DNA from 2 places in the Micromonospora sp. H33 genome. Region 1 is predicted to be linked to the other one. Evidence: predicted binding sites of a transcription regulator. Region 1 holds the regulator's gene; the other holds the start of a gene.
What was found. The regulator HspR, encoded in region 1, represses chaperone genes until heat shock. The targets are predictions, from matches to a motif close to TTGAGTNNNNNNNACTCAA.

Region 1 (15,375 bases):
ACCACCCTCGGATTACTCACCGCCACGGTTGCCGCCGCGACTGCCGCCACCCCCGCCCATGCCGCGCCGGTTGCGGCCGGGCTCGACTGGGAGCCGTACCGGTCGCAGCCGTACACGGTCGCCGCCGGCGACCGGTGCGCCTTCGGGGTGCACGCCGAACCGATCGTCGACGAGGAGCGCATCGCGACCGTGGCCACCTACCCGGACGGGAGCCCGCGCCAGCAGGTCATCACCGGCGACCTCCGGGTCCGGTACACGAACCTCGACACCGGCGCGACCGTCGAGCACGACCTGAACGGCACGGCCTTCATCGAGTACGCGACCGACGGGTCCATGACCCACCGCTACCTGGGCGCGGTCGCCGTGGGCTTCCGGGCCACCGACGAGTACCCGAAGGGGATCTGGCGCCTCGACGGCTACCACGAGGTGCACTTCGGCCCGGGCGGCGGCACGCGGGAGATCCGCGTCGACGCGGGCACCGAGCACAACGTCTGCACGGACCTGGACTGATAGCTCGTCACCGGTCCGTCGACGGCGGTCCGTCGGCGTGCCGTCAGCGGGGCAGGCGCGGGGTGCAGGGCGTCTGGTGGTCGGCCCGGAGCACGCACCGCCGGCCACCGTCGAGCCTGCGGTCGCAGAAGACCCAATGGCGTACACCCTGGTTGTCCTCGGTCGACACGGTGATCCCGCCCGCTTCGACGCAGGCGAGAAACGCCAACGAGCGGCCGGCCGTCCGAGCCAGGATCTTGGCCCGCGCCAGGTCCGACGCCGTGATCGGCAGGTGGATGACGTACCGCCCGCTCATCGCGCCCTCTCGTCGCTCAGCCCGCGGAGTGGAAGGAGCGGCCCGGCCAGGTCCCGTCGGCCGGGCCGCTCCGCCCTGCCACCGCAGCCTCCCTTGGCAGTACGGCAACAGGGCTGTACGCAGCCGAGACGAGCCACGGGGAATGCCCGCCTCGGCAACGGACGGGCACCGCCAGGAGCCGGTTGCCTACCAGGACTTCCGCCACGGACCGCCCGTCCGGGTCAACATACAATGCAAAGCATTCGAACACGACAAGTGACCATGCTAAGCACGCCAAGTGTTGGCCGATCGGTCGCGATCATGGGAGGATCTTGGGGCCTACCAGGAGTGCCGCATGCCCCGAGTTTCCGACCGCCAGCGGATCGCGCAGGACATCCGCGACAAGATCAGCTCAGGTGAATACGCCCCCGGCGACAAGCTGCCGTCGCTGCGTGAGATGACCGTCCTCTACGGAGTCTCCGCCGAGCCCGTGCGGTCAGCCCTGCTGATCCTCCATGCGGAGGGCCTGATCGAAGGCCACCAGGGCAAGGGCACCTATGTCACTCCCCGTCCCGCCCCGAGACGTCGCGACGGCGAGCCGTAACCCGAGATCTTGGAGGATTTCGGCCCCTGGAGGGGCCGTTTCTTTCCAAGATCTCGTTAGCCGGGCCAGCCGGCGGCGCGGAGGGCGGCGCGGAGTTGGGTGAGCACCTCCTCCGGGTGGGTGCGCACCACCCAGGCGGGGAAGCGGAGCACGCGGTCACCCTCGACCCAGAGGTCGTTCTGCCGGCGCATGTCCGCCCAGGCCTGGCGCGGGTCAAGATGGTAGCTACCGTCGATCTCGACGTGCACTCCCCACTGTGCGAAGTACACGTCCAGGTAGCGGCGCCGGCCGGTCGAGTCGTGCCGGACCTGCTGCCGGGTGGGTTCGGGGAGACCGGCGCGGCGGACCAGGCGGAGGAAGTCGAGCTCGCTCAGGGCGTGAGCGCCGCCGGCCGCGTCGGTCGCGGTGCTCAGGATCAGTCGTCGGCGGCGTAGCCGGGGCAGCCGTGCGACGACCTGGTGCAGCTCGTCGCCGCCGACGAGGCGTTGCTGGAAGGCGGCCGCCACGATTCCCCGAGCCTCGTCGTCGGTCGCCGCCCACTGCGCCGCGTCAACGATCGACCGGGCCGGCATCGTCCGTCGCGGCTGCCCGACGGCGTGGACATCCTCGTCGGGGAGGCTGGTCGTCCGGTGTACGAGCACGCCCGGCGGGAGCGGGCCGCGCCGGCAGGTGGCGGGGAGCAGCAGATGGATGGCCCGACCACCGACCCGGCGCAGTCCGTGCGCCTGGGCGGCGGTGACCCCGCCGAGCAGCGCGTCCGGCCCGGCGGCGAGCACGGCGATCCAACGCAGTTGGGCTGCGCTGACCGGCCCGTTGTGGGTGACGAACACCCCTCGGTGTGGCTGGCGCCAGCGTCCGGTCGCCACCCGGTGACGGATCGCCTTGCGCGACAGGTGTCGCAACGCCTGTCCGAGGCTCAGCACGTCCTCCTGGTGGAAGAGCAGCCAGCTCAACTCGTCAGCGTCGTCACCCGGCAATGCCCGCCCGAGCGCAGCGAGCGACCGCCCACCCCTGACTCCCATACGAGAACCCTGCCAAGCGCAGCTCTCACAGCGCTGCCCCTGTGGACAACGTCGAGATCTTGGAAGGAAATGGCCCCTCCAGGGGCCGAAATCTTCCAAGATCTCGAAAAACCTAGGCCGCCTCGAGTACTACTCTTGTCCAAGCCGTGAAGGGGGGTCGGGCTAGCAGGAGTTCGTGGGGGGCGGTGGCAGCCAGGGTGCCGTCGTCGAGGATGTGCAGGTAGTGCTCGGGGGTCACCGGCCAGGGCACGTCCGCATAACGGCCGCCGGCCAACACGCCCGCCCCGCGTGAGCTCACTACCGCCGCTCGCCCGCCGCCCAGCAGTGCCGGCGGGGACGCCTGCTCCGGATGCCCCTCGGCGCGTACGGGCTGCCAGGAGCCGGCCCAGCGCCACAGCGCCGGGAAGTCCGTGCGGTCCGTCCGCTCGCCGACCAGCCACGGCTCCCCGTCCGGCGCGACCTCGACCCGCAGGATGCCGACGTCGCCGGAGTCGGGCGGCGGCACGGCAGTCGTCCGCCAACTCCGACCCTCGTCGGTCGAGACCGCCGCATAGGGAAGGCCGCCGGCCGCCCCGGCGGCGAAGAGCAACCCTCTGCTCTCGCCGACGGTGTTCAGCCCCGGCACTTCCGGCTGCACCGGCAGCCGGTCCAGGCCGCGGCCGTCCCAGCGCCCCACGCCGCCCTCAGCCTCGACGATCTGGAAGCGCCCCTGCGCGGCCCGCCACTCGGCCGGCCCCGCCTCGCCGCGGGTGTGCCGGAAGGTCCGGCCGCCGTCGGTGGAGGTCCACCAGCCGTACGGCTCGCTCAACAGCACGAGCAGGCCGGGGGCGGTGTACAGCTGCTGGCCCTCGGCGACCGGTCGCGGGTGCTGGAGCTTCCGCCACGAACCCCCACCGTCCACCGTCGCGTAGAGCAGTGCGGGGCAGTCCCGGCCGGGTGGTCGATTGCCGCAGGAGGCGAAGAGGGCGTAGCCGTACGAGGAGTCGACGAACTCGACGTACGGCCGGTCGTACCCCTTGGGAACCACGACCTGGACGCGGCGGTTCTCCGCGACGGCGACCGGGGACGGCGGCGGCCCGGGGCGCTGCGACGCCGCGCTGGACGGCACGGCGGACGAGGGCGCGAGGCGGGGCGGCGGGTCGCGGCGGATGTCCCCGACCGAGCAGGCGGCCAGGAGCGGCACCAGCACCGCCAGCCAGGGAAGCCGGCGCTCGATCATGACGACCTCCGTCACGCGGTAGCCTTGCTCGGGTGCGAGTACGTGTCGAACAGACTGCCCTACCGGGGATCGGCGTACGTCACGACCTGGTGACGGAATCCGGACGCCGGCTGGGGGTGGTCACCCACCGGAACGGGCGTCGCGACCTCGTCCTGTACGACCCGGACGATCCCGACTCCTGCCAGGCCGACATCCCGCTGACCGACGACGAGGCGGAGGCGCTGGCCGACATCCTCGGCGCGTCGCTGATGCTCGGCCAACTGTCCGGTCTGCGGGAGCAGGCCGCCGGCCTGCTCACCGAGCAGATCGCGATCCCGGCCGGCTCCTCGTACGTGGGCCGGAAGCTGGGTGACACCAAGGCGCGTACCCGCACGGGCGCCTCGATCGTGGCGGTGCTGCGCCACGGCGAGGTGATCGTCTCCCCGGACCCCTCGTTCCGCTTCGCGGCCGGCGACGTGGTGGTCGTTGTCGGGACCCGGCAGGGTCTCGACGGCGTGACCGCCATTCTCGCCGACAGTGACCCGGACGGCTGAGGCGGATGCACCACACCACAACACTGCTCATCGAGGTCGGCGCTCTGCTGTTCCTGCTCGGCCTGCTCGGCCGGCTCAGCCGACGGATCGGCCTCTCCCCCATCCCGCTCTACCTCCTCGCCGGCCTGGCCGTCGGGCACGGCGGCGTGTTCGAGGTCAAGGCCAGCGAGGAGTTCTTCGCGGTCGGCGCCGAGATCGGCGTGATCCTGCTGCTGGTCATGCTCGGCCTGGAGTACTCGGCCGGCGAGTTGGTCGGCAACCTCCGCTCCGCCGCCCCGGCCGGGCTCATCGACGGGGTGCTGAACGCGCTGCCCGGCGCCGCCTTCGCGCTGCTGCTCGGCTGGGACTGGGTGGCCGCCGTCGTGCTCGCCGGCATCACCTGGGTCTCCTCGTCCGGCGTCATCGCCAAGGTGCTCGCCGACCTGGGCCGGCTCGGTAACCGGGAGACGCCGGTGGTGCTGTCGGTGCTGGTCATCGAGGACCTCGCGATGGCGCTGTACCTGCCGCTGCTCACCGCCGTCCTCGCCGGGACCGGCCTGATCGGCGGCGGGATCGCGCTCGCCGTCGCCGTCGCCACGGTGCTGATCGTGCTGATGGTGGCGATCCGGTACGGCCGGGTCATCTCGAACGTCATGTCGGCACGCGACCCGGAGGCACTCCTGCTGGGCGTGCTCGGCCTGACCCTGCTGGTCGCCGGTGTAGCCGCGAAGCTCCAGGTGTCGGCTGCGGTCGGCGCGTTCCTGGTCGGCATCGCCCTCTCCGGGCCGGTCGCGCACCACGCCACCGAGCTGCTGACCCCGCTGCGCGACCTGTTCGCCGCGGTGTTCTTCCTCTTCTTCGGGCTGGTCACCGACCCGCGGGACATCCCGCCGGTGCTGCTGCCGGCGCTCGCGCTGGCCGTGATCACGATGGGGACGAAGACGCTCACCGGGTACCTCGCCGCCCGGCGGGTCGGCATCGCCGAGCCCGGCCGCTGGCGCGCCGGCCTCGCCCTGGTGCCGCGCGGGGAGTTCTCCATCGTCATCGCCGGTCTGGCGGTGGCGGCCGGGAGCGTCGAGCCGCGGTTGGCCGCGCTCGCCACGGCGTACGTGTTGATCACGGTCGTGACCGGGCCGATGTTGGCCCGGGTACCTGATTTCGGCTGGTTCAAGGGTTGGCTGCGGCGCCGGGCGGCGGCGCAGCGGGTTCAGCCGGCGCCCGTCGCCGACTGACGGGTTTCGGTCGTGCCGGCCGGTTTCGGCGGTACGGTCCCGGCCGGCCCGGCCAACGGTTGCCGAATTGCTTCCCTGAGGGTCTACCGCTGGTCGCCCCTCCGCGTTACCGTTTCGCCCCAGCAGCCATGGGTTCGCGGGGTGTGCGTCGCCCCGCGTCCGGAGAGCGGGAAGGTTGGCCGGTGAGCGTGCAGGAATCGACGTTCCACGGCTTCGCCAACCCCGTCGACCCGTCGCCGACGGAGTTGCGGGCGTGGGCGTACCACCCCGACTCGGTGCCGCTGACCTCCATGCCGCCCGACTGGGACCTGCTGGTCTCCGGTGACCGGCTGGTGCTGACCCTCTTCGACCTGGCCATGGACCCGGCCTGCCCGGCCCGCCGCTTCGCGCTGCACTGCCTCTACATCTACGCCGCGGACGGGATCCGGACGAATTTCCGCGCCCACCCCAAGCGCCGCTTCCGCAAGCTGGTGGAGCAGGCCGAGCGGGACGGCGACGAGCTGATGCGTACGTGGGCGCACAACAGCCGGGTGCTGCTGGCCCGTCCGGACCTGTTCGTCTACCGCGACTGGTGCGAGGGCGGCCTGGTCCGGGAGAACCGCCGCCTCGCCTGAGCGCCGCCGCTCCGACCGCCCGTATTGATCATGAAGTTATAGCTGCGACACGCCGAGCCGGACCGCTATAACGTCATGATCATCGGGGGCGATGGTTGGGCATGCGAACGGGCCGGGACCCCCCGTGGGTCCCGGCCCGTTCGTCTCGCTGACGGTGGTCAGCGCGCCTTCCGGCTGCGGCTCTCGCGGCGCCCCTGGTCGATTCCGTGATCGACCGAGTCGGCGAACCGCCCCTCTTTGATCTTGTCGCGGAACGTCCCCTCGGTGACCTTGTCGAATCTCTTCCGGACGTTCTCGGCCACCTGCTCGAGCCGGTCTACCGTCTGCTGGGCAACCTTCTTCGCCGATTCCGCCATGGCTCCCCCTGCCATCGGAGTCCGGATTGAGTTGGTTGAACCTGATTCGAGGCTAACGGGCCACCCAACCTGGTGCGGAGAAACCCGGGATACGCCGAACGGCGGTGTCCCGGGCAGGGGACACCGCCGTTCGGCGCGATCCGCGCGGACGCGACCGCTCAGCGTTCGGGGTTCCGGCGGGGACGCCAGACCACCAGCGCGGTGGAGGTGCGGTTGGCGGGCACCAGGTCGCTGCCCGGGAAGCGGGCCAACGCCTCCAGCTCGGCGATCCGGCGGTACGCGGCGTCCAGCTCCGCCTCCAGCCGGGCCACCCGCTGCTGCGCCTGCTCCAGCAGCCGCTCCAGCCCGATGATCCGCTTGACGCCGGCCAGGTTGATGCCGTCGTCCTGACTGAGCCGCTGCACCTCGCGCAGCAGCACCACGTCCCGGACGCTGTACCGGCGACCGCCCCCGGCCGCCCGGCCGGCCTGCACGAGGCCGAGCCGGTCGTACTGGCGGAGCGTCTGCGGGTGCATGCCCGCCATCCGCGCCGCCACCGAGATCATCAGCACCTTGGCCTCGTAGGCAGGGTCATCCGCGCCGACGAATCCGTCCGACATCCCCGCTCACCTCCGCACGTACTGCATCAGGCCCACTGAAACACCGCGTCAACTCACTCGACGCACCCGCGCGTCGAGATGTTCCCGGGCGGCCGGCGGAGTCTGCGCGGCGAAGGTCTCCAACGCCGCCCGCGCCTCGTCCGACAGCTTCGCCGGGACCGCCACGTCCAGGGTGACCAGCAGGTCCCCGGCCCGACCGTCCCTGCGGACCACCCCCTTGCCCCGCGCGCGCAGGACCCGCCCGCTGGGCGTACCCGGCGGCACCCGAAGGGTCACCGCGCCGTCGAGCGTGGGTACCCGCAGATCGGTGCCGAGCACGGCCTCGGCGAAGGTGATCGGCACGGTCAGGGTGAGGTCGTCACCGGACCGCCCGAACAGGTCGTCCGGGCGCACCTTGACGTGGACGTACAGGTCGCCCGCCGGGCCGCCGCGCTCACCGGGCTCACCCCGCCCGGCCAGCCGGATCCGCTGACCGTCGGCCACGCCGGCCGGGAACCGCACGTTGAGCGTCCGGGTCTTGGTGACCCCGCCGGTGCCCTGGCACTCCGGGCACTTCTCCTCGACGATCGTGCCGACCCCCTGGCAGTTGCGGCACGGCTCGGAGAAGCTGAACGACCCCTGATTGCGGGTGGTCACGCCGGCACCGTGGCAGACCGGGCAGGCGCGCGGCTGGGTGCCGGGCTTCGCCCCGCTGCCCTGGCAGGTGTCGCACACACCGGGGGCGCGCAGCGTCAGCGGGAGGGTCACCCCGCGTACGGCGTCGTTGAAGTCGAGCGCGACCTCGGCCTCGACGTCCCGTCCCCGGGCCGGACCCCGGGGCGCGGCGCCGCCGCCCCCACCCGAGAAGATCGAACTGAACAGGTCCTGGAAGCCGGCGCCGCCGAAGCGCCGGTCGCCGCCCGCCGCGCCGCCGAAGAGGTCGGAGACGTCGAACGGCACGCCGCCGGGCTGCCCCGCGCCCCGGGCGTTGCGGCGGAACGCGCCCGAGCCGAACAGCGAGCGCATCTCGTCGTACTCGCGGCGCTTGGCCTCGTCGCCGAGGACCGCGTACGCCTCGGAGACGGCCTTGAAACGCTCCTCGGCCCTGGGGTCGCCAGGGTTGTGATCCGGGTGCGACTCGCGCGCCAGCTTCCGGTACGCCTTCTTGATCTCGTCAGCGGAGGCGGCCTTCTGCACGCCCAGGACGGCGTAGAAGTCCTTCTCGATCCAGTCCTTGGAACTCACCGGTCCACCCCCTTCCCAGCGAGCGGTCGTCCCGCCCGCCCGGTGCGGGCGGGCGGGACGAACCGGTCATCGTGTCGCGCCACTTACTCGGGATCGGCCACCGCGACCAGCGCGGGCCGCAGCAGCCGCTCGCCGATCTGGTAACCCCGTCGCATCACCTGCACGCAGGTCGGCTCGGTGACGTCGGCCGAGGTCTGGTGCGCCACGGCCTCGTGGACGGTCGGGTCGAACGGGTCGCCCTTCTCCCCGAACGGGGTCAGCCCGAACTTGCCGAGCGCGGTGGTGAGCTGCTCGGCCACCGCGCCGAACGGCCCGACGAGGTCGCCGTGCTCACGGGCCCGGTCCAGGTCGTCGAGGATCGGCAGCAGCGCGGCGAGCACCGCCCCGGTCGCCTGCTCGGTGACCAGCCCCCGGTCCCGGTCGACCCGCTTGCGGTAGTTGGCGTACTCCGCCGACACCCGCTGGAGGTCCCGCGTCCGCTCCTCGAGCTCGGCGCGCAGCGCCTCCAACTCGGCGCCGAGCGACGTCGCGGCGGCGGCGACCGGCTCGGCCGGCTCGGCCGGCGCGTCCACCACCGGCGGGCTGCCCGCCTTGGCGCCGTCCGCCTCGCCGCCCTCGACCTGGATCTCGTCGACCACGACCTCGGCCTCCTCGACCAACCCCTCCGCCGGGACGTCGGTCCCGGCGTCGGCGGCGGCCGCGTCCGACCCCGCGGTCTCGCTGATCTTGCGCTTGTTACGGATGACGACCCGCGGCTCCTCGCCGGCCTTAGCGGCGGACGCGGAGCCACCCGGCGCCGACCCGGTGGTGTCCGGGTCGGCGGCTCGTGGCTTGTCCGTCATGCGGCTACCTCATCCCTGTGCGTGGAGTGCGTGTCCGAGGAGGACCGTCACTTCTTGTCCTCGTCCACGATCTCCGCGTCGACCACGTCGTCGGGGCCACCGGCCTGCGCACCGCCGGCCTGCGCACCACCGGTCGCACCGGCGCCCGCCTGGCCCGCCTCCTCGCCCTGCTGCTGGCTGTAGAGCAGGGAGCCGGCCTGCTGGGAGACCTGGGCCAGCTTCTCGTGAGCTGACTTGATCTTCTCGATGTCCTGACCGCCGAGCGCGCTGCGCAGCTCGCCCAGCGCCTCGTTGATCTGGTCCCGGGACTCGGTCGGCAGCTTGTCGCCGCTCTCGGCGAGGAACTTCTCGGTCTGCCACTGGAGCGCCTCGGCCAGGTTGCGGGTCTCGGCCTCGTCGCGGCGCCGCTTGTCCTCCTCGGCGTGCTCCTCGGCGTCCCGGCGCATCCGCTCGATGTCGTCCTTCGGCAGCGAGGAGCCGCCGGTGATCGTCATCTTCTGCTCCTTGCCGGTGCCGAGGTCCTTCGCGTGGACGTTCACGATGCCGTTGGCGTCGATGTCGAAGGTGACCTCGATCTGCGGCACGCCGCGCGGCGCCGGCGGGAGGCCGGTCAGCTCGAAGGTGCCCAGCTTCTTGTTGTACGCCGCGATCTCGCGCTCGCCCTGGAAGACCTGGATCAGCACCGACGGCTGGTTGTCGTCCGCCGTGGTGAAGACCTCGGAGCGCTTGGTCGGGATGGTGGTGTTGCGCTCGATCAGCTTGGTGAAGATGCCGCCCTTGGTCTCGATGCCCAGGCTCAGCGGGGTCACGTCGAGCAGCAGGACGTCCTTGACCTCACCCTTGAGGACACCGGCCTGGAGGGCGGCGCCGACGGCGACGACCTCGTCCGGGTTGACGCCCTTGTTGGGCTCCTTGCCGGTGAGCTGCTTGACCAGGTCGGTCACGGCCGGCATACGGGTCGAGCCGCCGACCAGGATGACGTGGTCGACGTCGGAGACCTTGATCCCGGCGTCCTTCACAGCCTGCTCGAACGGGCCCTTGCAGCGGTCCAGCAGATCCTGCGTCATCCGCTGGAACTCGGCCCGGCTGAGCGTCACGTCGAGGTGCAGCGGGCCGGCGGCACCGGCGGTGATGTACGGCAGGTTGATGTTGGTGGTGGTGGCGGCGGACAGCTCGATCTTCGCCTTCTCGGCCGCCTCCTTGAGGCGCTGCATCGCCATCTTGTCCTGGGACAGGTCGATGCCGTGCTCGCCCCGGAAGGTCTTCACCAGGTGGTCGATGATCCGCTGGTCCCAGTCGTCGCCACCGAGGTGGTTGTCACCGCTGGTCGACTTGACCTCGATGACGCCCTCGGCCAGCTCCAGCAGCGACACGTCGAAGGTGCCGCCGCCGAGGTCGAAGACCAGGACGGTCTGCTCCTTGGAGCCCTTGTCCAGCCCGTACGCCAGGGCGGCCGCGGTCGGCTCGTTGACGATCCGCAGCACATTGAAGCCGGCGATCTCACCGGCCTCCTTGGTGGCCTGACGCTGGCCGTCGTTGAAGTACGCCGGGACGGTGATCACCGCGTCGGTGATCTGCTCGCCCAGGTACGCCTCGGCGTCCCGCTTGAGCTTCATCAGCGTGCGGGCCGAGATCTCCTGCGGCGTGTACTTCTTGCCGTCGATGTCGACGGACCAGTTGGTGCCGATCTCCCGCTTGACCGAGCGGATCGTCCGGTCCGGGTTGGTCACCGCCTGGCGCTTGGCGACCTCACCGACGAGCACCTCGCCGTTGCGGGCGAACGCGACGATCGACGGGGTCGTCCGCGAGCCCTCCGCGTTGGCGATGACGGTGGGCTCACCGCCCTCCAGGACGCTGACGCAGGAGTTCGTCGTGCCGAGGTCGATACCGACCGCACGTGCCATCTTCGCTTCCTCGCTTCGTTCGTTTAAGCAGGTGACGGGCACCGCCCGCAGCACACCCACCACAAGTTGAGTGAACTTGACTCAATAGTGCCATGCCGTGGGCGATCGTCAAGTCGGGGTTGAGCCGACCCGACGCAACCTACCCGTTATTACTGTCCGGTTGTTTTCCATTGCATCGGTCGGGCACGCTTTAGCGGTGACGACGCACGGCGATCCCGCCACCCACTCCGCCGCGCCCGCCGTCGCTGCCCGCACCGGCCCCACCGACGCCGGGGAGGCCCCGGCCACCACCGGGGACGACACCCTGCCCGCCGCGCTGACCGGCCTGCGCGCCGCGATCGGTACGGCGCGCTTCCCGCTCGCGCTGCCCTCCGCCGGGGCCGCCACCCGGGTCGGCCGGGCGCTCACCGACCAGCTCGACGACTACCTGCTGCCCCGGCTCCGCCGGCTCGACGCACCCCTGCTCGTGGTGGTCGGCGGGTCCACCGGCGCCGGCAAGTCGACCCTGGTCAACAGCCTGGTCAAGGCCCGGGTGAGCGCCGCCGGGGTGCTCCGCCCCACGACCCGCTCCCCGGTGCTGGTGTGCAACCCGGCCGACTCGAGCTGGTTCCGCCAGGGCGAGCTGCTGCCCGGCCTGACCCGCACCGGCGCCCCCAGCGAGGACCCGCGCACCCTGCACCTCGTCACCGCGCCGGCCCTCCCGCCCGGGCTTGCCTTCCTCGACGCCCCCGACATCGACTCGGTGGTCGACGCCAACCGCGCCCTCGCCGGCCAGCTCCTCGCGGCCGCCGACCTCTGGCTCTTCGTCACCACCGCCGCCCGGTACGCCGACGCCGTCCCCTGGGAGCTGCTGCGCACCGCCCAGGCCCGGGGCACGGTGATCGCCATGGTGCTCGACCGGGTGCCGCCGGAGGCCGGCGACGAGGTCGCCGCCCACCTGTCGGAGATGCTCGCCGACCAGGGCCTCGGCTCGGCGCCGCTGTTCGTGCTCCCCGAGACCTGGGTGGACGGGCAGGGTCTGCTCCCCGAGCAGGTCACCGCCCCGCTCGCCGACTGGTTCGCCCGGCTCGCCGCCGACGCGGACGCCCGGGCCGCCGTCGTCCGGCAGACCCTCGACGGGGCGCTCGCGACACTCCAGCCGACCGTCGACGGGCTCGCCGCGGCCGCCGAGGAGCAGTGGGCCACCGCCGACGCGCTCGACGAGCGGGTCGCCGCCTCGTACCGCAGCGCCCACCGCACCGTCGAGCAGGGGCTCTCCGACGGGCGGCTGCTGCGCGGCGAGGTGCTGGCCCGCTGGCAGGAGTTCGTGGGCACTGGCGAGCTGTTCCGCACGCTCGAGGCGCGCATCGGGCGCCTGCGGGACCGCATCGTCGCCGCGGTGACCGGCCGTCCGGCCCCCGCCGCCGAGCTGCGGGTCGCGATCGAGTCCCAGCTGGTCACGCTGCTGCGCGGGGTCGCCTCGGAGGCGGCGGAGACCGCGCACACCGCGTGGCGGGCCCATCCCGCCGGGGCGGTGCTGCTCGACCCGGAGCTCGCCCATCCGTCACCCGACCTGCCCGAGCGCGCCGAACGGCTGGTCCGCGAGTGGCAGCGCGGCGTGCTCGACCTGGTGCGGGCCGAGGGGGGCGACAAGCGCTTCGTGGCCCGGACGGCCGCGTACGCGGTGAACGCCACCGGGCTCGCCGTCATGATCGCCGTGTTCGCCTCGACCGCCTTCATCCCGACCGGGCTGGAGGTCGCCACCGGGGCCGGCACGACGGTCGCCGGGCAGGCCGTGCTCCAAGCGATCTTCGGCGACCAGGCGGTGCGTACGCTGGCCAACAAGGCCCGGACGGACCTGCTGGCGCGGGTGCGGACGCTGCTGGACGAGGAGACCGCACGCTACCTCACCCGGACGGCGGCCGCGCGGCCCGCCCCGGAGACCGCCGAGACGCTGCGCCGGGCGGCCGAGCGCGTGGAGCTGGCCCGGCGTCGCAGCGGCCTCACCGCCGACGCGCCGGCCGACGAGGACGGGCCGCGGTGAGCAACATCGCCGGGCGGATGCGCGAGGCGTTCCGCGGTCAGCAGCGGGTGGACGCCGGCGCCCTCGTCGCCCGGCTGGAGGCGGTCAGCCGGTTCCTCGGGCTGGTCGACGGCCACCTGCCCGACAAGCAGCTCGTCGCCGCGCACACCCTGGTCGAGCGGGCCGGCACCCGGCTCGCGCTGTCCCGCGACCACACCGTGGTGGCCCTGGCTGGCGCCACCGGCAGCGGCAAGTCGAGCCTGTTCAACGCCCTCGCCCGGATGGAGCTGTCGCCGGTCGGGGTGCGCCGCCCGACCACCGGCGTCACGCACGCCTGCGTCTGGGGGCCGCTGGACGACGCCACCCGGCTGCTGGACTGGGTCGGCGTGCTGCCCCGGCACCGGTTCGTCCGGGAGAGCGTGCTCGACGGCGACGACGAGTCGACCCTGCACGGTCTCATCCTGCTCGACCTGCCCGACTTCGACTCCGTGCAGCGGTCCCACCAGCTCGAGGTCGACCGGCTGCTCGGCCTGGTCGACCTGGTGGTCTGGGTGGTCGACCCGCAGAAGTACGCCGACCGCGTGATCCACACGAGCTACCTGCGCGAGTTCCACCGGCACCGGGACGTCACCCTCGTCGTGCTCAACCAGGCCGACCGGCTGCCCCCGGCCGAGCTGCCCCGGGTCCTCGCCGACCTGCGTCGACTGCTCGACGCGGACGGCCTGGACGGCGTACCGCTGCTGGCCACCGCCGCCGTCGACCCGGACGGCATCGCCGGGCTGCGGGAGCCGCTGGAGCGGGCGGTCGCCGAGCGGCAGGCCGCGCTGCGGCGACTGCGCGGTGACCTGGACGCGGTGGTGGCCGACCTGACCGAGCTGGTCGACGCGGGCGAGCCGGCCGGGCTGAACGACTCGACGGTCGCCGGGCTGCACCGGGCCCTCGCCGGCGCCGCCGGGGTGGCCGCCGTCGCGGAGGCGGTCGAGGCGGCGTACCGGCACCGGGGCGCGGCGGCGACCGGCTGGCCGCTGGTCCGGGGCTGGCGGCGGCTGCGGCCCGATCCGCTGCGCCGGCTGCACCTGCCGGGCGCCCCCGGCGACGGCAAGGACCCGGCGGAGAGCCTGGTCGCCGCGACCTCGGTGCCCGACCCGACCGCCGCGCAGCGCTCTGCGCTCGGGCTGGCCATCCGGTCGGTGGCCGACCGGGCCGGCGCGGGCCTGCCGGCGTCCTGGCCGGCCGCGGTGACCGCCGCTGCCCGCTCCCGGCTCACCGACCTGCCCGACGCGCTGGACGGCGCCATCGCCCGCACCGACCTCGGCATGGGGAGCCGGCCGCTGTGGTGGCGGCTCGTCGGGGGCCTCCAGTGGCTGGTCACGGCCGCGGCGGTGGTCGGGCTGGGCTGGCTCGTCCTGGGGTACGCGCTGCGCGCCCTCGGGCTGCCCGAGCTGGACAATCCGACCGTCGGCGTGGTGCCCCTGCCCACCCTGCTGCTGCTCGGCGGCCTGCTCGCCGGGCTGCTGGTGGCGGCGCTGACCCGGCCGGCGCTGCGCTGGGCGGCGCGGCGGGCACGGCGGCGGGCCGAGCAGCGGCTCACCGCCGCGGTGGCGGACGTCGGGGCGGCGTACGTGCTCACGCCGGTGCGCGCCGTGCTGTCGTCGTACGCCGAGGCGCGCCGGGCTCTGGCGGAAGCCGCCCGCCGCTGACCGGACGCGCTGGGGCAGGAGGTCGCTGACGGGCGCCGGGCTCTGGCAGAGGCCGCCGACCGGCGCGCCGGGTGCGGCCACAGACCCACCCGCGGAGGTGCCCACGCCGCTCCGGGCGACCTAAAAGCCGGTCGCGGCGTAGGGTCGGTGGATGGGAACTCCGCAGACCCCTTACGACGCGGTGCTGCACGCGGCCCGCGACGTGGCCAAGCTCGACAACGCCCTGGACGCCGAGATGCTCGGCGCGGCGTTGCTCGGCAGCGTGTACGCGGTCGCCGAGACCCGGCGCGACGACGCCGTCCGCGAGTTCGTCGGCCACTTCCTCGCCGCCACCTCCCGCCGGCGCGCGGCGGCGGCGACCACCATCCGATCGGTCTTCGCCGCCCTGGTGCCGGACGCGACGGGAGCCGACCGGGTCCGCCCCGGCGCCGCCGCCCCCGCCTGGTCCGGGCAGCTCGGCCGGGTCCACCTGACCGGCTGCTGGTCGTACGGGGACGTGTACGGCGACCAGACGTCGTACCTGGCGACGTTCGCGTACGACGACCCGGCGGGCGGGCCGGAGCACGCGCTCGTGGCGCTCGTCGACCACAACATCGGCATCACCAAGGACGTCTTCGTGGGCGGCCCGCCCGCCCGCGTCCTCGACCAGATCCGCCGGATGTGCTCCGGTGACGAGCTGACCTGGTTCCGCGACGAGGAGCCGGCGCGCATGCACACCGAGGTGACCCGGCACCTGGCCGTCACCGACGACCTGAGCGAGC
Region 2 (15,375 bases), on a different contig from region 1:
GGTTCTGGCGAACGACTGCGACAACAGCCAGCTCCAGCCGCACGACGGTTTCCAGAACGGCAACCGCTGCGTGAGTACGGCCTTCGGCGAGGTGGGTGCCGCGGCGAACAACCCCTCCCTGCTGATCACGGACTTCCCGCAGGAGGTCCAGGCCAACCAGCCGTTCACGCTCCAGGTGAGCACCCGGAACCTGATCCGCGACCGGTTCCTCGCCGCCGGCCAGGGCGGGTACTACGTGGAGAGTTCGCTGCTCAACGGCGACGGGCTGGTGCGCGGCCACTTCCACACCGCCTGCCGCATGCTGGAGAGCACCGACGAGGCTCCGGGGAACCCGGAGGCGGTGCCGGCGTTCTTCGTCGCGACCGAGGACAGCCGGGGTGGCCGGGAGGCCGACGAGGTGACCATCCAGGTCCCCGGCATGCCGGAGTCCGGCATCGCGCAGTGCGCGGTCTGGGCCGGTGACGGTTCGCACCGCGTACCGATGATGGAGCGGGCCAACCAGACCCCCGCCTTCGACGTGGTGCGGATCGAGGTCAACAACTGACCGACCGCGGTGACGGGGCCGTCCGGGCGTACCGGGCGGCCCCGCGTCGTGCTCAGGCCGGGAGCGTCACCGGCGAAGTGGCCGTCGGCGCCGCGGCGGCCCGGAGCGCGGCGATCCGCCGCGTGCGGGGCCGCGCCGCGAGCAGGTTGGCGGCGGCCACCGCGAGTGCCAGCCCGAACAGGCCCAACCAGAGGGCGTCGACGGAGAACCGGTGGGCGACCAGGCCGCCCAGTGTCGGCCCGGCGAACGTGGCGAACGCGTGCCCGAGGGAGTAGACGCCCTGGTAGCGCCCACGCTGCGCGGTCGGTGAGAGGTCGGCGGTCAGCGCCGAGTTCGCCGGGGTCATGGCCATCTCGCCGAGGGTCCAGACCAGCACCGTGACCGCGTAGAACCAGACGCTGTCGGCCAGCGCGGTGAGCGCGAAGCCGGCACCGATCACCAGGACGGCGACCGCGACGGTGCGCGACCGGTCGAAGCGGCCGACCAGCCGCGGCACGAAGAGCTGCCCGAGCACGATCATGAGGCCGTTGACCGCGATGATCGGCCCGTACGCCGCGGCCGGCAGCCCGTCGGCCTGCAACGAGACCGGCAGCATCACGCTCGCCTCGATGCAGAGCCAGGCCAGGCCGGTCAGCGCGGTGAACGTCAGGAAGACCCGGTCCCGCAGGACCGTGCCCAGGCCGCCGGTCCCGGCTGGGGCGACCGGGCCGGTGGCCGCCAGGACGGGCCGGGACTCGGGAACCCGGAGACCGATCAGCGCGGCGGTGCCCAGCAGCACGGTGGCATTGATCACGAACAGCAGCAGTGGGTCCACGCGGACCAGCAGCCCGGCGACCGTCGCGGCGACCGAAAAGCCGATGTTGATGGCCCAGTAGTTCAGCGTGAGCGCCCGCAGCCGGTCCCGCTCACCGACCACGTCGATGATCGTGGCGGTGAAGGCGGGCCGGGCGACACCGAGACACATCCCGAGCAGCAGGGTCAGGGCGGCGATGGCGACGGGATGCCCGGCCAGGCCCAGCGACAGCGCGGTGGCCGCGGCCGAGACGTTACCGCCCAGCATCGCGGGCCGGCGCCCCCACCGGTCCGCCACGAGTCCACCCACCACGCCCCCGGCGGCGCTGCCGGCGCCGTGCAGCCCGATCACCATGCCCGCGTACGCGGGGCTGAAGTCCCGGACCGAGACGAGGTAGACGCCGAGGTAGATGGCGACGAAGCTGCCCAGCCGGTTGATCAGCGTGGCCGTCCAGAGGTGCCAGAAGGTCCGGGGAAGCCCGCCCGCCGTCTGCGTCCACCAGTGCCTCATCCGCCGCCCCCGTCCGGTCGTCCCCGTAATGGCTGCACAGCCTGGCGCTCATTACAACCCAGAGGTACGACAGGACGGGATCACCCGCCGGCGCGGGTGGTGCTGGTCACGATCCCGGCCGGAGGGAATGGTGCGAGCCGCAAATGCCGGCGGGGCCGCGCCGTTATCCGGCACGACCCCGCGCGGGCAGGCCCGCTCTTGGCTCAGCGGTTCTTGTAGGCCTCGACGACCTCGACCGGGATCCGGCCCCGCTCGGAAATCTTGTAGCCGTTCTTGGCGGCCCATTCCCGGATCGCGCGGTTCTGCTCGCGGTCCATTCCGGCGCCGGTTCCGGCTCCCCGTCGGGGCGCCCGCGACGTGTCGACGCCGCCGCGGCCGATCCGCCGACCGGCGCTGATGTACGGGTCCAGCGCCTTGCGCAGGACGCCCGCGTTCTCGTCGGACACGTCGATCGTGTACGCCACGCCGTCCAAGCTGAACTCGACGGTCCGATCGGCCTTTCCGCCGTCGAGATCGTCGGTCAGAACCGTGATTACTTTTCTGGCCATCGCCGATTACTCCCTGTGTGGGGGCGGGGTGTGGTCAAAGTTTGACGCATCCCGTCGCATATCCGCAAGAAAACGCGTCCTCCTCATTTCGGCGGGTCGGGTAATCCCTCGCCGAAATCGACGTGCGGCCGGTCGAAAAGTGCCGCTCGGTCACTGCGCGAGCAGGCCGGCGTGGCCCGCCAGAGCGGCGGCCTCGGCCCGGCTGGAGACGCGCAATTTGCGCAGCAGGGCGGCGGTCATCCGCTTGACGGTGCGCCCGGAGACGTGCAGCCGGTCGGCGATCTCGAGGGTGCTGTCTCCGGCGGCGATCGCACGCAGCAGGTTCCGCTCGTCCGCGGCCCTCGCCGTCGTCGCCCTGCTGGCGGGACTGCCCGGCCCGACGGTCGCCGCCCTGGTGCTGACCACGCTGGCGATCCCGCTCGCCGTGGCGGTCGGCGGCGGGAGCGGGCCCCTGCGGGAGCTGCTGGCGACTCGCCGGTCCATCGCGGCTCGACGTGGTCTGGGTCACACACCGGAACAAGGGGAACGGTTTGTTACTTGAGTTGAACACGCTCAACTCAATGCGATAGCAGGTATTCGATGGCAACTCTCCCGGTCCTTCCCCTGACCGACGCCGTACTGCTGCCCGGCATGGTCATCCCGGTGACTCTCGACCCGACCACCCAGGCCGCCGTCGACGCGGCCCGCGCCACCGGCGACCGCAGGCTGCTCGCGGTGCCCCGCATCGACGGCGAGTACGGCCCCGTCGGCGTCGTCGCCACCATCGAGAAGGTCGGCCGGCTGCCCAGCGGTGAACCGGCCGCCGTCGTCCGTGGCCTCGCCCGCGCCCGCATCGGCTCCGGCGTCCCCGGGCCCGGTGCCGCACTCTGGGTCGAGGCGGCCGACCTGACCGAGCCCGCTCCCGCCGGCCGCGCCCGGGAACTCGCCCGCGAGTACCGGGCCCTGATGACCTCGGTGCTCCAGCAACGCGGCGCCTGGCAGGTCATCGACGCGATCGAGCGCATGACCGACCTGTCCGAGCTGGCCGACTCGGCCGGCTACGTCTCCTGGCTCAGCCTCGCCCAGAAGACCGAACTGCTCGCCGCGCCGGACGTCACCGCCCGGCTGGAGCTGCTCGTCGGCTGGGTGAAGGACCACCTCGCCGAGCAGGAGGTCGCCGAGCAGATCAGCACCGACGTGCGCGAAGGGCTGGAGAAGTCCCAGCGCGAGTTCCTCCTCCGCCAGCAGCTCGCCGCGATCCGCAAGGAACTCGGCGAGGACGAACCGGACGGCTCCGCCGACTACCGGGCGCGCGTCGAGGCCGCCGACCTGCCGGAGAAGGTCCGCGAGGCGGCGCTCCGGGAGGTCGGCAAGCTGGAACGCGCCAGCGACGCCTCCCCGGAGGCCGGCTGGATCCGCACCTGGCTCGACACCGTCCTCGAGATGCCGTGGAACACCCGTACCGAGGACAACACCGACCTGGCGGCGGCCCGCGCGGTGCTCGACGCCGACCACGCCGGTCTGGCCGACGTGAAGGACCGCATCCTGGAGTACCTCGCGGTGCGCAACCGACGCGCGGAGCGCAACCTCGGCGTGGTCGGCGGCCGCGGCTCCGGCGCGGTGCTCGCCCTCGCCGGCCCGCCCGGCGTCGGCAAGACCAGCCTCGGCGAGTCCGTCGCCCGGGCGCTCGGCCGGAACTTCGTCCGGGTCTCCCTCGGCGGTGTACGCGACGAGGCGGAGATCCGCGGCCACCGGCGCACCTACGTCGGCGCGCTGCCCGGCCGGATCGTCCGCGCGCTGCGCGAGGCCGGCTCGATGAACCCGGTCGTGCTGCTCGACGAGGTGGACAAGCTGGCCGTCGGCTACTCCGGCGACCCGGCCGCCGCCCTGCTGGAGGTGCTCGACCCGGCGCAGAACCACACCTTCCGGGACCACTACCTGGAGGTCGACCTCGACCTGTCCGACGTGCTCTTCCTGGCCACCGCCAACGTGGTGGAGACCATCCCCGGCCCGCTGCTGGACCGGATGGAACTGGTGACCCTGGACGGCTACACCGAGGACGAGAAGGTGGCCATCGCCCGGGACCACCTGCTGCCCCGGCAGCGGGAGCGGGCCGGGCTCACCGCCGACGAGGTGACGGTCGCCGACGAGGCCCTGGCCCGGATCGCCGGCGAGTACACCCGGGAGGCGGGCGTCCGGCAGCTCGAACGCGCACTGGCGAAGATCCTGCGCAAGGTGGCGGTCGCGCTGGCGACCGATCCCGCGCCGGTACGGGTGGACACCGACAACCTGGCCCGCTATCTGGGCCGGCCGAAGCACACGCCGGAGTCGGCGGAGCGCACGGCGGTGCCCGGCGTGGCCACCGGCCTGGCGGTCACCGGCGCCGGCGGCGACGTCCTCTTCATCGAGGCGACCAGCATGGAGGGCGAGCCGGGGCTGACCCTGACCGGCCAGCTCGGCGACGTGATGAAGGAGTCCGCGCACATCGCCCTGTCGTACCTGCGGTCGAACGGGCGGCGGCTCGGGCTGGACCCGAACGCCCTCGCCGGACGGCGGATCCACCTGCACGTCCCGGCGGGCGCGGTGCCGAAGGACGGCCCGAGCGCCGGCATCACCATGGTCACCGCCCTCGCGTCCCTGGCGAGCGGCCGGCCGGTACGCCCCGAGTTCGGGATGACCGGCGAGGTGACCCTCTCCGGCCGGGTGCTGCCCATCGGCGGCGTCAAGCAGAAGCTGCTCGCCGCCCACCGGGCGGGACTGACCGAGGTGATCATCCCGAAGCGCAACGAGCCGGACCTCGACGACCTGCCGACCGAGGTACGCAGGGCGCTGACCGTCCACACCCTCGCCGACGTCGCCGACGTGCTCGCCCTGGCGCTGCGCCCGGCCGACCTCGACACGGAGGCGCTGGACGGTCCGACGGCACTCACCGCCGCCTGAGGTGTAAGGAAGGGCCCCTTGTTAACGCCTGGCGTTGTACAAGGGGCCCTTCCTAACGGGCGCGAACCGTCCGTGGCGGTGCCACCCGCGTTGCCCGTCGGGTGGCGTTAACAAGGGGCCCCTCCGCTACCGGAGGCGTTAAGAAGGGGCCCTTCCTCTGCTCAGCGGCGTTCCCAGCCGCGGTCGCGGCGGTCCTCGTAGCGCCGGTCGCCGCCGCCGTCGGCGTCGCGGTCTCGGCGTACGGTGGCCTTGCGGCCCTTGATCGTGCTGCCGCGCAGGCCGGCGATGACCTCGTCGGCCAGCCCGACCGGCACCTCCACCAGCGAGAACCGGTCGGCGATCTCGATCGAGCCGATGTCCCGCCCGCTCACCCCGGTCTCGCCGGTGATCGCACCCACCAGGTCCTGCGGCCGGACACCGGCCCGCCGGCCCAGCCCGATGAAGACCTGCGCCGTGCCCGCGCCCCGGGGGCGTCCCGTCCGGCGCTCGCCCCGGCCCTCGTACCCCGGACGCCCCTCGCGGGGTGCGCGGACCGCCACCTGCGGGATCTCCTGATCCTCGTCCATGGTGCCCGGCAGCGTGGTCTCGTGGGCCAGGCTGACCGCGGCGAGCGCCACCTCCATCAGGTCGAACTCGTCGCTCAACGACTCGACGATCGCCCGGAACGGTTCGAGGTCGTCCTCCAGCAGGCTCTCCCGGAGCGCCGCCTGGGTCAGCTCCAGCCGGCGGTTCCGCAGGTCCGCTACCGTGGGGATCTTGTCGACGGTGATCCGCTGACCGGTGACCCGCTCGATCGTCTTGAGCATCCGGTGCTCGCGGGGCTCGGCGAGGGTGATCGCCACCCCCTCCCGCCCGGCGCGGCCCACCCGGCCGATCCGGTGCACGTACGACTCGGGCGCCGACGGCACGTCGTAGTTGACGACGTGGCTGAGCTGCTCCACGTCCAGACCGCGGGCCGCCACGTCGGTGGCCACGAGCAGGTCGGCGGTGCCGCCACGCAGCCGGCCCATCACCCGGTCACGCTGTTCCTGGCTCATCCCGCCGTGCAGCGCCTCGGCCCGGTACCCGCGGCCGTTCATCGTCTCGGTGAGCCGGTCCACCTCCTCCCGGCTGCGACAGAAGACGATCGCCGCGGTGGGGGACTCCACGTCCAGCACCCGGCCCAGGGCAGCCGGCTTGTGCGCCCGGGCCACCAGGTACGCGCTCTGCCGCACCCGGGGTGCCTCGCCGGCCACCGGCTGCTCGCGGGCGATGAGGATGCGCACCGGGTCGGTCAGGTGCGTGCGGGCCATTCCGTCGATGCGGCTGGGCATGGTGGCCGAGAACAGCACCGTCTGCCGCTGCTCCGGCGCGTGCTCCAGGATCGCCTCGATGTCCTCGGCGAAGCCCATGTCCAGCATCTCGTCGGCCTCGTCCAGCACCACGGTGGTGAGGTGGCCCAGGCGCAGGGTGCCGCGGGCGATGTGGTCCAGCGCGCGGCCGGGGGTGGCCACCACGACGTCCACACCGGCGTCCAGGGCGCGCAGCTGCCGGCCGATCGGCTGGCCGCCGTAGATCGGCAGCACCCGGGTGCCGAGGTCCTTGCCGTACCGGTGGAACGCCTCGGAGACCTGCACCGCCAGCTCCCGCGTGGGCACCAGCACCAACGCCACCGGGTCGCCGGGGCGGTCGTCCGGCATCCGTTGCAGCAGCGGCAGCGCGAACGCCGCCGTCTTTCCCGTGCCGGTCGCCGCCTGCCCGAGCAGGTCCCGCCCGGCCAACAGGGGAGGGATCGCCTCCCGCTGAATGGGGGTGGGCTCCTCGTAGCCGAGCGCCGCCAGCGCGGCCAGCAGCTCGGGCCGCAGGCCGAGGTCGGCGAAGGCGGGCGGGTCGGTGGGGGGCGCGAGCGGTTCGGGCGTGGAACTCATGGGTCAAGCTTTTCATCACCCCCGCGTGCCCGTCGCGGCGACCACCGGAACACCCCGGTCCGGGAGTCCCGCCGTCCGTGCCGGCGGGCCCCCGGACCGGGTCACCGAGTGACCAGCGCCAGGATGATCGTGATCCCGACGGCGGCGTCGAGGACGCCGCACCACTCGGCGTAGCCGCGCGGGACGACCCGGCCGGTGCGGTGGTGGACCAGGTCCCACCCGGCGTGGGCCAGCCAGCCGATCGCCACCAGCCAGTACGCGGTGTCGCCGCCGACGGTCGCGGCGGCCACGGTGAGCGCCGACCAGGCCACCAGCCCGACGAGCTGGAGCCGGAGCGCGCCCGGCACGGCCCACTGCCGGCGGACGGTGCCGATCACGAGGTAGCCGGCCGGCAGGACCAGCAGCGTCCAGGCGGGGAGCAGGGCAGGCGAGGTCCAGTTGTCGACGGTCATGAGCAGCGCCAGGCACGTGGGCCAGCGGTGCGCGAGGGCGGCGAGACGGTGGCGACGGCGATCCGGCGTCGTGACGGTGTCCGGCGAAACGTTCGGTGTCATGGCCCGAGCCTCACCCCACCAGGGGGAGTGGCGGCACCGCCGCGACGTCACCGAGCGGCCGGGTGGAACGCCCGGCGGACCCGGGCGTTTCACGGGTACGGCGTCCGCGCCGCCGCGGCCTACCATGCGAGGCGTGACGAGCGATCCGGCGGTTGCACCGACGGACCGGCGGCTGCGCCAGGCCCGGCTCGCCACCGCGATCTCCCTTACCGCCGGGATGCTCGCCGCCCTGCTGCTGCCCGCCGTCGGCCTCGCCCGGGAACCGGACCCCTGGCGCGTGGCCGGGGGAGCGGTGGGCCTGACCGCCGTCGCCGCCGTCCTGGCCGCCGCTCTCCGCGCGGCGGTCACCCCGCCGTCGGACCTGCCGCCCCGACGGCGGATCCGGTACGCGCTCGCCCTCGTCACCGCGGCCAGCGTGCCGCTGGTCGGGCCGGTCGCGGCCGGCGCGTGGCCCACCTGGGCGTGGCTGGGCGCGGTGGTCGTCGGTGCGGTGCCGCTGCTCGCCCCGCTCCGGGCGCTCGTCCCGGCGGCGGTGCTCGTGCTCGCCACGTCCGGTGCCGTCGCGGCGGCCACCGGTGGTCCGGTCGGTCGGGCCCTGGCCGTCACCGGCACGGTTGGGCTGGGCCTCGCGGCCGTCAACGGCTTCCAGACCTGGTTCTGGGACCTGCTGGTGCAGGCGGCGCGTGGGCGCGCGGCGCAGGCCCGGTTGGCCGCCGCACAGGAACGGCTCCGGTTCGCCGGGGACGTGCACGACCTGCTCGGCCACCACCTGACGGTGATCGCGCTCAAGGCGGAACTCGCCGCGCGTCTCGCCGGCAGCGACCCGGAGCGGGCCGGCCGGGAGGCGGCCGAGGCGCAGCGGCTCGCCTCCTCCGCCCTCGGCGAACTGCGCCGCACCGTGCACGGCTACCGCCGCGTCGACCTGGCCGAACAGGTCGGCGCCGTCGGGCAGGTGCTGACGTCGTCCGGGGTCCGGTGCACGGTCGTGCCGCCCGCGGGCGACCTGCCCGACGAGGCCGCCACGCAGCTCGCCGCCGTGCTCCGCGAGGCGGGCACCAACGTGCTGCGCCACAGCCGGGCCGGCTGGTGCCGGATCGAGATCAGCCAGGAGGCGGACGTGGCGAGGATGACCGTGACCAACGACGGCGTCGCGGCCGACACCGCGCCCGACCGGCACAGTCACGGCCTGCGGGGTCTGGCCGACCGACTGGCGGCGACCGGTGGGCAGCTGCAGACCCGCAGCGAGGGTGGAGTGTTCACCGTCGAGGCGACCGTGCCGACGGCGTCATGATCCGGGTGCTGCTCGCCGACGACGAGGAACTGATCCGTACCGCCCTCGCCGCCCTGCTCGACCTCGAACCGGACGTCGAGGTCGTGGCGCAGGCACCCGACGGCGCGGCGGCGGTGACTGCGGCCCTCGCGCACCGGCCGGACGTCGCCGTCGTGGACCTGGCCATGCCCCGGCTGGACGGCTTCCAGGTCGCGGCCGAGCTGGCCCGGGCGCTGCCGACCTGCGCGGTCGTCATCCTGACCGGACAGGGACGGCCGCCGCACCTCGCCCGGGCGCTCACCGCCGGCGCCCGGGGCTTCCTGCCCAAGGGCGCGCCCGGCGGCGCGCTGGCCGACGTGATCCGTCGCGTGCACGCCGGCGGCCGGTACGTCGACCCGGCACTCGCCGCGGACGCGCTCACCATCCCGCCCTGTCCGCTGACCCCACGGGAGCTGGAGACCCTGCGGCTGGCCGAGGACGGCTCCCCGGTCGCCTCGATCGCCCGGCGCGCCCACCTGTCCAGCGGTACGGTCCGCAACTATCTGGCGATCGCGGTGCAGAAGCTGGGCGTCGACAGCCGGGCCGAGGCCGTCCGCGTCGCGCGCGAGAACGGCTGGCTCTGAGAGCCGTCCACCCGGGCGGCTGCAACGGCGGGCGGCCGCCGGGACGACATCGCCCCGACGGCCGCCGTCGGTGAACCCGGTCAGCGCCGCGGCGGCGCCGGGATGTCGTACCGCTTGAAGGTGGGCTCGGCGGTCGCGGTCCGCGCGGTCCGCGCCGTCGAGGTCTCGGCCGTCTCATCGGCCGCGTAGAGCCGGACGGCGGAGTTGATGGTGCGGGTGACGAAGCCGATCTGCTGCCCACCCGAGTTCTGCCAGGTGAACGCGGTCGGGTCGGTGGGGTAGGTCTCGCCCGGCGTCACCGGCCCCCACGACGTCCAGGTGGTGGACCCGGCAGCGGTCTGCCGGGACCGGTGGATGCTGCCGTCCGAGGCACGGACGAAGACCCACACGCGACCCGTGGAGGGGCTGAGCAGCGCGCTGGGTGAGCCCTCCGGGGTGATCGAGGCGTCCCCGATCGCCGTCCAGGTCCCCGGCCACGTCCCGTCGGTGTTCTGCAGCTGCGCCTTGACCGTGCCGTCGGTGTTGCGGGCGAACACCATCACCCGGAGTCCCGGCAGGACGGTGGTCGTCGGCGTACCGGTGAAGCCGGAGCCACCGAGGCTGGTCCAGCCGGAGGTCAGCGCCCCCGCCCGCCAGGTGGCGCTCGTGACCTGGCCCGCGCTGGTGGTCGCGAAGATCGTGGCGGCGCCGTCGGCGCCCGAGAGGACGACCGGCGTGCCGGTCAGGCCGCTGCCGCCGAGCGGCGTCCACGGCAGCAGGTCACCGGCGTTGCCGTCCTGACGACGGTGCCACAGGGCCCCGGCCTCGTCGTATGCGAAGACCGCCTGGCTGCCGTCGGAGAGCCGCACCACGGCCGGCTCGGACTTCATCGCCCCGCCCAGACCGAGCCAGGGGTTCCAGTCCGGCATGGCGGGCGTCTTCTGGGTCAGCGACCGGACGTCGCTGGTCGTCTCGTGGGCGTAGATGTTGACCCGGCTCTGGTTGTCCGCGACCAGCGCCGGCTTGCCCGTGTACGCCTCCACGCCGGGCACCGGCGACCACTGGACCGACCCGAGGGAGTCGGGGTTCGCCCGGCCGTGCCGCAACTGGCCGATGTTGTCGGTGTAGGCGAGCTCCAGGGTGCCCAGCGCGGTGGACGTGGCCGGCGCCTGCATCACCGCGATCGGCGCGTCGGGCTGCACCGGCGTCGACGGCCGGGCCGGGCCGACGTTCGCGCCCTGCCGGCAGGTGTTCGTCGTGGCGAAGACGTTCGGGTAGCCACCCCACCCGTTGCCGATCTGGTCGGTCGCGAGCCCCCAGCCCTTCAGGTCCTCCCGGTACCGGTACTGGAAGAGGTCGCCGTCGCCCTGCAGGCCGAACAGAGTGTCGCCACCGGCGGAGAAGAGGCCCTTGGCGAACCCGCTCCAGGAGGTGCTCCCGGCAACCCGGTCGCGGTACAACCAGCGCTGGCTCACCGGATCGAAGTGGTGCCGGAACAGCCGGCCGTCGGTGTGGCGCGTGAAGAGGACGCCGGGGCCGGCGGCGACGACCAGGTTGAACCGCTCCCAGCCGCTGTCGAGTACGCGGCCGTTGATCGTCCAGGTTCTCGTCGACTCGTTGAACCGGTACCAGCGCAGCTTGCCGTTGCCGTCGATCAGGTAGAAGTCACCGGTCTCGTCAATGGTGATCTTGTCCCGATAGGACCCGGCGTAGCTCTGGAAGCTCGAACTGATGAGCCAGTTAATCTTTCCGTCGACCGGCTCCCAGGCGGAGCCGGTCCACCGGAAACGAGTGAGACCCGCCGAGTTGATGCCGTAGACCCGGCCGTCGGGACCGCCGAGGAGGCGGCCGTAACCATTCCAGCCGCTGCTGCCGATGTTCGTCGGCTGACTCCACACCCCGCCGTCGCGGCCCGGGGTGCTGTACGTCCGCCGCTGCAGCGTGCCGGCGGTGGTGGAGTTGAAGACGACCGCCGGGCCGGTGCAGCTGAACGAATCCGTCACCGCGTGGGCCGGAGCGGTCGCAAATGGAACGGTGAGGCCGGCGGCGACGACCGTCAACGCGACGGCCGAGCGAACAGTGGTGCGCCGGGAAACAATTCCCGACAGCCGGTTCTGGGCATGATGTAACACGTTTCCTGCACCCTCCCCCGAAATGGGCATCCAGTGTGGGCCGACGGCGTTCTCTAAACCATTCCCTCGGCGGATAAATGCGCGGTGGGCCCCATGTCGACCCGGGTCTCGGGCCGACAGGCGCCCATCATGCACGACCCTCGAGGCGCTGCCAAGAGCCGAGATCGGCCGTAGCCGATTGCACCAAGTGCCCGAAATGCACGGACTAAGACGGGCATACCTGGCGGTTGGCGTGACGGTCCGTAGTAGTCCCAGGTGACAAGCGTCGTTGGCTGCGGATGCGAGGACGGGTCTTGACAGACGCCCGAACCGCTGCGACGGTACAGCGGCGCATTGAAGGTGAACAGCACACGGGGGTGTGAGGTCATGTCTATTCGCATGCTGGCGCATTGGCGCAGATGGGCATCGTCGAGCGGTGGTGAGCGCACCCACCGCCCGGCCTGAGTTCCGTCCTTCCTGATCCGATCCAGCGCCCTCGACCGCTGACGTCCGCCGCCTCGGCGTCGCCTTCGTCACCTGCTCCGGGCCTTCCTCCGCACCAGTTCCACCGCATCGCCGCACGGGTTGCGGCGCGCCCTCGCGCGTCCCGACGCCCGCCCATCCACCGATCAACCCGGGGGTTGACGATGTCCTTCGGTCTTCGGCGCACCTTCGACCGGTCTCCGCGACCGGCGCGCCGCATCCCGCTGCTGAGCGCGGTCGCTGTGCGCCCGTTCGTCGCGGCCGCCCTGGCCGGCGTGCTCGCACTCAACCTGGGTGGCAGCGGGGTGAGCGGTCTGTCGCCGTCGGCCGCCGGGCGCGAGGGTGCCAGCCGTGGCGCCGCCGGGGCGAAGCCGGGCCAGGCCTGGGGCTCGGCGGCGGGGCGGGACCACGTCACGAAGGGGCGCGTCAACCGGGAGCTCCCGAAGTCGCTGCGCGGGCACTACCCGCTGCACCGGTTGGCGCAGGAGGCGAAGCCGGCCGGCAACAAGGCGAGCGTGGCGAAGCCGCCGACGGGCACGGCCAAGGGCTTCGACCTGACGACCAGCCGCGAGCGGCCGGCCGAGCGCGACGCCCAGCGGCGCGTGTACGACAACGCCGACGGCACCCAGACCACCGAGTTCTCGTCCGCGCCGGTCAACTACCGGCGCCCCGACGGCAGTTGGGCTCCCATCGACAGCAGCCTGGTCCCGGCCCCGGACGGCTCCGGCTGGCAGAACGCGGCGGACGCGACGGCGGTGCGGCTGGCCGGCCGGTCCGACGCGGCGGATCTGGTCCGCCTCACGTTCGAGGGCGGGGCCGAGTTCGGCTACGCGCTGGCCGACGCGACCGGAGTGGCCGGCCGGGCCACCGACGACGCGGTGACCTACCCGGGCGTCCGGCCGGAGGTCGACCTGCGTCTCGAACCGCGCCCCGGCGGGGTCAAGGAGACGCTGGTCCTGCACTCCGCCTCGGCGCCGACCTCCTACCTGTTCCCGCTGCGGCTGCGTGACCTGACCGCGAAGCTGGTCGACGGGCAGGTCGTGCTGACCGACAAGGCCGGCGCGCAGCGGGCCGTCATCCCACCCGGGTACATGCTGGACGCCGGCGATGGCTCCCGCGGCCCGGCGACCTCCACCGGCGTGCGCTACGAACTGGTCGACGCCGGCGGCCGGCCCGCCCTACGCGTGTCGCTGGACCGCGCGTGGCTTCAGGACGCGGACCGTCGCTACCCCGTCGAGGTCGATCCGACGGTCGGCCCGCCGGTGACCGGCATCGGCGCGGACAGCAGCATGTACGTGCACGGCAGCAGCTCCACCTCCGGCAGTCAGGAGCTGCTGGTGGGCCGCGCCAGCGGCGCCAACGCGGCCGCGTACCTCAAGTTCGGCGGGCTGGTCAACCAGCTGCGCAACCACACCATCCACGGTGTGGCGCTGTCGGTGGTCAACTACGACGCGGCGTCCTGCAAGCCGCGGACGGTCACCGTCCACCCGGTGACGGAGGCGTGGACCGCGGGCACCGGCCACTCGTACCCCGGACCGTCGGTGGGCGGTTCCATCGCCAGCCGCTCCTTCGCACACGGCTACGTCGCCTTCGGCCAACCCCAGTCGGCCTGCCCGGCGGCCGGCGAGATGTTCGACCTCGGCGTCGGCGGCCGGAACCTGGTGCAGCGGTGGGTCAACGGCCAGCAGGCCAACAACGGTCTCTCGCTGCGGGCGTCAACGACCGACTCGACGGCGTGGAAGCGCTTCGCCGGCACCGGCACCGCCAACCCGCCGAAGCTCTACGTCACGCACTCGCCCTACAACGCCGCGTACGCGATCCCGAAGCCGACCCCGGAGCCGCCGGTCCTGCGCAACCAGGACGGCAAGGTGAAGGTCACGGTGACCAACCTCGGCGCCGAGGACTGGACTCCGGCGAACTACTACCTTGCCTACCGGGTCTACAACGCGCAGACCGGTGCGGCCGTCACCCAGCAGCGGGCCGCGAACCTGCCGGCCACCCTCGTCCGGGGCGCGAAGGTTACCCTCGACGCCACCGTGAAGCGGCTGGAGCCGGGGGCGTACTTCCTGGACTTCACCATGGTCCGCACCGGCGGCGCGGTCTTCACCGACCACCAGGTGCCGCCGGGCCGGATCGTGCTCCAGGTCTTCGACGTGCCCCCGGTGGTGCAGGAGCTCTACCCGGGCAACGGGTACCAGGCGCCGACCCTGACGCCGCTGCTGTGGGCCCGCGCCGTCGACTCCGACGCCGCACCCGGCGCGACTCTGTCGTTCAAGTTCGAGGTCTGCGACCGGACCGACGCCGGCGCCGCCAACAACTGCACCAACTCCGGCTACGTGACCAAGCCCTCCTGGGCCGTCCCGGCCGGGCGGCTGTCCTGGAGCAAGACGTACCTCTGGCGCGCGTACGTCAAGGACGGCGTGAACGAGGTGCGGTCCCCGGACTCAGTGCTGCTCACCTCGGTTCCTCAGCCCGACCTGCTGTCCCGCATCGCCGGTTCGCCGGACGCGGAGCGCGGCCGGGAGTTCGACGCCCAGGTCGGCAACTTCACGACCTCGGCGATCGACGCCACCGTGGTGACGGTGGGCCCGGAGCTGAACTTGCTTCGCACCTACAACAGCCTCGACCCGCGCCCGTCCGCCGTCTTCGGCGCGGGCTGGTCGAGCCGGTACGACATGAAGCTCACGCCGGACAACGACGGCTCCGGAAACGTGGTGATCCGCTACCCGGACGGGCAGGAGGTGCGGTTCGGCAAGAACCCGGACGGGACGTACGCCGCGCCGTCGGGTCGCGTGGCCCGGTTGACCGTCGACTCCACCAGTTGGAAGCTGCTGGACCGGTCCGGCACGACCTACGAGTTCTCCCTCACCGGCAAGCTTGTCAAGATCACCGACAAGACCTCCCGGTCGGTCCGGCTGATCTACGACGCCATCAGCGGCAAGCTGGCGCGCGCCCAGGTCGCCAACAGCCTCACCAACACCGCCGGCCGCGCCCTGCACTTCACCTGGACCGGCGACCACGTCACCACCGTCAAGACCGACGCCGTCAACGGCGCCCAGCTGACCTGGACCTACACCTACACCGGTGACCTGCTCACCAAGGTCTGTTCGCCGACCAACGCCTGCACCGGCTAC

Region 2: the regulator HspR is predicted to act here: its motif matches at 2,933-2,951, upstream of lon (endopeptidase La).

Annotation. Positions count from the first base shown of each region.
Region 1 covers NZ_JBQHDE010000001.1:867,343-882,717, forward strand. The annotation lists gene ACTMS0_RS04145 (hypothetical protein) at 1-510, shown strand, start outside; gene ACTMS0_RS04150 (hypothetical protein) at 554-805, opposite strand; gene ACTMS0_RS04155 (winged helix-turn-helix domain-containing protein) at 1,140-1,388, shown strand; gene ACTMS0_RS04160 (DUF559 domain-containing protein) at 1,445-2,410, opposite strand; gene ACTMS0_RS04165 (hypothetical protein) at 2,523-3,644, opposite strand; gene ACTMS0_RS04170 (cation:proton antiporter regulatory subunit) at 3,662-4,162, shown strand; gene ACTMS0_RS04175 (cation:proton antiporter) at 4,168-5,373, shown strand; gene ACTMS0_RS04180 (hypothetical protein) at 5,556-5,987, shown strand; gene ACTMS0_RS04185 (hypothetical protein) at 6,146-6,343, opposite strand; gene ACTMS0_RS04190 (heat shock protein transcriptional repressor HspR) at 6,502-6,942, opposite strand; gene dnaJ (molecular chaperone DnaJ) at 6,991-8,166, opposite strand; gene grpE (nucleotide exchange factor GrpE) at 8,250-9,008, opposite strand; gene dnaK (molecular chaperone DnaK) at 9,056-10,912, opposite strand; gene ACTMS0_RS04210 (ABC transporter) at 11,109-12,935, shown strand; gene ACTMS0_RS04215 (GTPase) at 12,953-14,614, shown strand; gene ACTMS0_RS04220 (hypothetical protein) at 14,766-15,375, shown strand, end outside.
Region 2 covers NZ_JBQHDE010000010.1:165,488-180,862, forward strand. The annotation lists gene ACTMS0_RS21465 (hypothetical protein) at 1-544, shown strand, start outside; gene ACTMS0_RS21470 (MFS transporter) at 597-1,847, opposite strand; gene ACTMS0_RS21475 (histone-like nucleoid-structuring protein Lsr2) at 2,051-2,395, opposite strand; gene ACTMS0_RS21480 (LuxR C-terminal-related transcriptional regulator) at 2,546-2,800, opposite strand; gene lon (endopeptidase La) at 2,975-5,314, shown strand; gene ACTMS0_RS21490 (DEAD/DEAH box helicase) at 5,476-7,221, opposite strand; gene ACTMS0_RS21495 (hypothetical protein) at 7,323-7,775, opposite strand; gene ACTMS0_RS21500 (sensor histidine kinase) at 7,900-9,066, shown strand; gene ACTMS0_RS21505 (response regulator transcription factor) at 9,063-9,668, shown strand; gene ACTMS0_RS21510 (tachylectin-related carbohydrate-binding protein) at 9,749-11,650, opposite strand; gene ACTMS0_RS21515 (DNRLRE domain-containing protein) at 12,406-15,375, shown strand, end outside.